Regions from separate parts of the Dorea sp. 210702-DFI.3.125 genome, predicted to be linked through region 2. Evidence: predicted binding sites of a transcription regulator. Region 2 holds the regulator's gene; the other holds the start of a gene.
The links. The regulator Rex, encoded in region 2, represses fermentation and respiration genes when NADH is low (regulators of the CRP and FNR family bind a similar motif). The targets are predictions, from matches to a motif close to ATTGTTAANTANTTAACAAT.

Region 1: pckA (phosphoenolpyruvate carboxykinase (ATP)) is a predicted target of Rex. The motif match lies at 1,356-1,375, and genes of this name have one in related genera.

The regions. Positions count from the first base shown of each region.
Region 1 covers NZ_JAJCNF010000025.1:16,653-19,838, forward strand. The annotation lists gene pckA (phosphoenolpyruvate carboxykinase (ATP)) at 1-1,256, opposite strand, end outside; gene LI164_RS11680 (ABC transporter ATP-binding protein) at 1,406-3,186, opposite strand, start outside.
Region 2 covers NZ_JAJCNF010000001.1:70,911-74,096, forward strand. The annotation lists gene LI164_RS00320 (ABC-F family ATP-binding cassette domain-containing protein) at 1-791, opposite strand, end outside; gene LI164_RS00325 (redox-sensing transcriptional repressor Rex) at 994-1,635, shown strand; gene LI164_RS00330 (NAD(P)H-hydrate dehydratase) at 1,716-3,186, shown strand, end outside.

The DNA of each region.
Region 1 (3,186 bases), on a different contig from region 2:
AGCTCTTCTGCATATTTTGTAGGATGCAGCTCTAAGAATGCCTGTCCGAAGCAAGCTGAGAATGTAGGTGTAGGCTCTGTGATTCCACGCTCTGTTCCTGCAAGTTTTGCTGTAAATCCTGACAGGAAGTAGTACTGTGTCTGCTCTGGTGTCAGTACAGATACTGGAGGAAGTACTCCGAATGCGTCTGCTGACAGGAAGATGACGTTCTTAGCTGCAGGTGCAGAAGAAATCGGGCGGACAATGTTCTCGATATGCTGAATTGGGTAAGATACACGAGTGTTCTCTGTTACGCTCTTATCAGCAAAATCAATCTTTCCTTCAGCGTCAAGTGTTACGTTCTCAAGAAGAGCATTACGCTTGATCGCATTGTAGATATCTGGCTCAGACTCTTTATCAAGGTTGATAACCTTAGCGTAGCATCCACCCTCGAAGTTGAATACTCCGTTGTCATCCCAACCGTGCTCGTCGTCACCAATCAGAAGACGTTTCGGGTCTGTGGAAAGTGTTGTCTTACCTGTTCCGGAAAGTCCGAAGAAGATTGCTGTGTTCTCACCGTTCTTATCTGTGTTAGCTGAGCAGTGCATAGCAGCGATGCCCTTCAGTGGAAGGAAGTAATTCATCATAGAGAACAGTCCTTTTTTCATCTCTCCGCCATACCATGTGTTTACGATAACCTGCTCTTTGCTTGTGATGTTGAATAATACAGCTGTCTCTGAATTTAAGCCTAACTCTTTGTAGTTTTCAACTTTAGCTTTAGAAGCATTATATACAACGAAATCTGGCTCGAAATCTTTAAGTTCCTCCTCAGTTGGCTGAATGAACATATTTGTAACGAAATGAGCCTGCCAAGCTACTTCTACGATAAAACGAATTGCCATACGGGTATCTTTGTTAGCACCGCAGAATGCATCTACAACATAAAGCTTTTTGTTGGAGAGTTCTTTGATCGCAAGATCCTTTACAGCGTTCCATGTCTCTTCAGAAGCTGGATGATTGTCATTCTTGTACTCATCAGATGTCCACCATACTGTGTCTTTTGAATTCTCGTCCATAACAATAAATTTGTCTTTAGGAGAACGTCCTGTATAGATGCCTGTCATTACATTTACTGCACCGAGCTCACTGACCTGTCCTTTTTCGTAACCTTCAAGTTCAGGTTTTGTCTCCTCCTCAAATAATAACTCGTAGGAAGGGTTATACACGATTTCTGTAGTTCCAGTAATACCATACTTGCTTAAATTGATTTCTGCCATCTTAAACCAAACCTCTTTTCTTAAATGTAATAAGGGAAATGGTCGATAGCTGGAACATTTCCCCCATTCATATTTAATTATACATTATTAATTTCCAAAATCAATAAATTTTTAACAAATTCCTCCGGTGCAAAATTACCAATTTTTTCCTAGGAAAGTTCCAATTTTCCGGTATAAAGCTGATAATAGGTTCCTTTTTGCCGAATCAGGTCATCGTGATCACCGCGTTCGATGATCCGACCGTGATCCAGGACGATAATTGCGTTACTGTTGCGAATTGTGGACAGTCTGTGTGCGATAACAAATACGGTACGCCCCTTCATCAGATTGTCCATACCTTTCTGTACGATACTCTCGGTACGGGTATCAATACTTGATGTTGCCTCGTCCAGAATCAGTACCGGTGGATCGGCAACAGCGGCTCTTGCAATAGACAGAAGCTGTCTTTGTCCCTGGGACAATTCCTCGCCGTCACCGCTTAGTAATGTATCGTAACCATTTGGCAGCATCTGGATGAACTGGTCCGCGTGAGCAAGTTTTGCAGCATTGTAGATTTCTTCGTCAGTGGCATTCAGTTTACCGTAACGGATATTGTCTTTGATCGTTCCGGTGAACAAATGTGTATCCTGAAGAACGATTCCGAGGGAACGGCGCAAGTCATCTTTTCTGATTTTTGTAATGTCGATGCCGTCATAAAGGATCTCACCGCTTTGAATGTCGTAGAAACGATTGATCAGGTTGGTGATCGTTGTCTTGCCGGCGCCCGTAGATCCTACGAATGCCAGCTTCTGGCCAGGTTTGGCAAAGAGGCTGATATCATGAAGAATAATTTTGTCTTCATCGTATCCAAATGTCACATCTTTGAATCTTACATCTCCGGTCAGTTCAGTATAAGTCACAGCACCATTTTCGTCAGCAGGCTTTTTCCATGCCCACATACCGGTACGTTCTGTGCATTCAGTAATCGTTCCATTCTCATCTTTTTTTGCATTGACCAGTGTGACAGAACCGGTATCCTGTTCCGGTTCTTCGTCAATGAGCTTAAAGATACGTTCTGCTCCTGCAAGTGCCATGACGATGGAATTGAACTGCTGTGCGACCTGCATGAATGGCTGGGTAAAGCTCTTTGTAAACTGCAGGTAAGAAGCGATGACACCGATGGTAATACCGCCCACACCAGTAACTGAAAGCAGTCCGCCGAGAACTGCAGTCAGTACGAACTGGAGGTTTCCGATGTTTCCGATGACCGGTCCCATCATATTTGCATATTTGTTTGCATTTGCAGCGCACTCGAACAATGCGTCATTTAGTTCATCGAACTCTTTTTCTGAAATTTCTTCGTGATTGAAGACTTTGATGACACGCTGCCCGTTCATACGCTCTTCAATAAATCCAGTCACATCTGCCAGTGCCATCTGCTGACGGATGAAATATTTTCCACTGTTTGCGCCGATAGCCTTTGTTGCAGAGATCAGAACCCCGATGATGAGTACTGCAAGAACGGTAAGAAGCGGGCTTAGCACGAGCATGGAGATAAATGTTACGACGATAGTGAAAAATGACATCAGTGCCTGTGGGATAGCCTGGCTGATCATCTGTCTTAATGTATCAGTATCGTTCGTGTAAAGGCTCATGATAGATCCGTTCGTGTTCTGGTCAAAGTAGCGGATCGGCAGTGTCTGCATGTGCTCAAACATATCGTCGCGCACTTTTTTTAACACGCCCTGTCCAATGTATACCATCATTCTTGTATAGGTAAATGTTGCAATTACTCCGATCAGGAAAATGGTTCCAAGAACCATCAGTGCCTGGTAAAGCTCGGTGTAGTTCGGATTTTTTTGCCCAATCAGCGGAATGATGAAATCATCCAGCAGATATTTCAGGGACAGAGATACCGAGATAGAAGCAACCGCACTCAGAAGGATGCAGA
Region 2 (3,186 bases):
TGGTTCAGATACTCTTTCATTCTGGCTTCACGGAGCATTTCTTTTTTTTGGGCGTAATCTGTATAATTGCCCATGAAAGTGGTAAGCTTGCCAAGTTCAATCTCGACGACTTTTGTTACAACCCGGTTCAGGAAATACCGGTCATGAGAGACAATCAGTACTGCACCGGGATAATTCAGAAGATAAGTTTCCAGCCATGAGATGGAATTTAAATCCAAATGGTTGGTTGGCTCGTCCAAAAGCAGAATATCTGGCTTTGTGAGGAGCAGTTTTCCGAGAGAAACACGGGTTTTCTGACCTCCGGATAAAGTTGCAACCGGTTTTGCGAATTCTTCTTCTGTAAATCCCAGTCCTTTTAAAACACCAGTGATTTCACTTTCGCAGGCGTATCCATTTTCACGTTCGAATGCTGCTGTGAGCCGCTGGTATGTATTCATACGTTCTTCCAGACGTTCTCCGCTTAAATGCTTCATTTCCTGTTCAATCTCACGAATCTGCCGCTCCATGTCGAGAATATCGGCTTTTGCAGTGCGTACCTCTTGATAGATCGTATGGTCATTATTCATATCCTGATGCTGTGCCAGATATCCCATCGTCTTGCCGCGTGTCAGAACAACATTGCCGCCGTCCGCCTGAATCTCACCAACGATCATCTTAAGAAGTGTTGTCTTTCCAGCACCGTTCGGTCCTACGAGAGCTGCTTTTTCGTGGTCTTCTATATGAAAGGAGCCGCCGGAGACAATTACTTCCTCTCCAAAGGCTTTTTTGATATTGTGACATGCAAGTATCATCCTATCCTCCTTGATAAAATCCTGTGATTTTGAGAAATAAAGATGCCGCAGGGCTGCGTCCGGCGCTGCGACCGCATAATTTTGGCATCATCTTATACTATTATAACGAAAATACTACAAAAAACAACTAAAAAGTTTGACATTATACTAACGATTGCCTATAATAATGAGTAGAAATTTTTGAAGGAAGGAGGTGCGGATCATGCAAAACAGGGGAATTTCACAGGCAGTTATCCGTAGATTACCCAGATATTATAGATACCTTGGGGAGCTGATCGAGCAGGGAGTAGAACGAATCTCTTCCAATGAGCTTAGTAAAAGAATGAAAGTAACAGCTTCCCAGATTCGTCAGGATCTTAATAATTTTGGCGGATTCGGGCAACAGGGGTATGGCTATAATGTAAAATATCTGTACTCAGAAATCGGAAAAATTCTTGGATTGGAACAGGATCATAATATTATTATTATTGGTGCTGGTAATTTGGGGCGTGCACTTGCGAACTATGCATCATTTGAAAAGCGGGGATTTATCTTAAAAGGATTGTTTGATATCAATCCGGAGCTTGACGGGCAAGAAGTTCGTGGTGTTCCAATTCAGATGATGGACGAGCTTCCGAAATTTGTAGATGAGAACAGTATCGATATTGCAGCATTGACGATTCCAAAGGATGAGTCAATCAAAGTCGCAAAATTTCTGGCAGATCACAATGTTCACGGAATATGGAATTTTGCACATACAGATCTGAATCTTCCGGAAAGTGTGATTGTTGAGAATGTACATTTATCCGAGAGTCTGATGAGGCTGTCATATAATATATGCCGCTACAAGGAAGAACATAATTAAGGAGATAACGTGTAAAGACAGGTTTGTTCAGATTGCATCCTGGCTTTGCACGTTTCTTTCTATCAGGAGGAATCAAAACTATGAGATATTTGCCAGATGCTAAACAGATGAAAACGGCAGATTCATTTACGATAAATGAACTTAAAATCCCGTCCCTGGAACTTATGGAACGGGCTGCCAGAGCATGTGTAGATCACATTAAAGACTGGAAAATTAATTTAAATAAAATATGTGTCCTCTGTGGTTCTGGAAATAATGGCGGGGACGGCTTTGCGATTGCCAGAATGTTTGCATGGGAAGGGTGTGACGTAACAGCAGTTCTGGTCGGAAACAGAGATCACTGCACACCAGAGACTGCCCATCAGATAGAACAGTTGAAAAATACAGGAGCACAGTTTAAGGAGCGGTTTGAGCAAGAAGCATTTGAAAGTGAACCGTATACTTTAATTATCGATGCAATTTTTGGAGTTGGACTTTGCCGGGAGGTTGGAGGCAGATATGCACAGATTATAGAGTGTGTGAATCAGTCTGATGCAGTCCGTATGTCCGTGGATATTCCTTCCGGAATTTGCGCAACTACAGGAAATGTATTAGGAACTGCAGTGCGTGCAGACTATACTGTGACAATTCAGGAGACGAAAGTTGGTCTTGTACTTGATCCGGGAAGAAGTTATGCAGGAATCTGTGTATCCGAGGATATCGGAATTGTATCACTTCCACTGGAAAGAGATGAGGAAACAGTTTGTACACTGGAGGGCAGTGATTATGCAGCACTTCTTCCGAAACGAAATGCGGACTCCAATAAAGGAACTTACGGAAAGCTTCTTATGATCACCGGAAGCAAAGGTATGTCAGGTGCTGCATATCTTGGCGCACTTGCAGCTTACAGGACAGGTACCGGGCTGGTGCAGATCTATACTGCTAAAGAGAATCTCGTGATCTTACAGAGCCAGATCCCGGAAGCGATCATTACAACTTATGAAAAATATGATGTCAATGAACTACATCGCTTGATCGACTGGGCAGATGTCGTAGCTATAGGTTCCGGACTTGGAACAAAGAAGACTGCAAGGAAGATTTTAAAAGAAACCATTGCATATACAAAGAAACCGTGTGTCATAGATGCAGACGGACTTAATATTTTGTCTGAACATATGGATTATCTGTGTGGTGCAGATTGTGAACATTTTATCTTTACACCGCACATGAAAGAATTTGAACGGATCAGCGGTTTGAAGATTGCTGAAGTAAAAAAAGATCGTATTGTAGCACTTCGTACATTTGTTAAAGAATATGACGTTACCTGTGTACTGAAGGATTCCAGAACAACCATTGCAAAGCCGAGAGAGCGGGTAGCGGTAAATCTATCCGGCTGTGCGGCTATGGCAAAAGCCGGATCCGGGGATGTGCTGGCAGGCATTATCGCATCGTATCTCGCACAGGGACTTTCTGAATGGGAAGCAGCGCTTCTCGGTGTTTATATTCACGGAAGAGCTGGTGAGATTATAGAGAAGGAACAAGGCGCATACAGTCTTCTCGCAAGGGAACTTG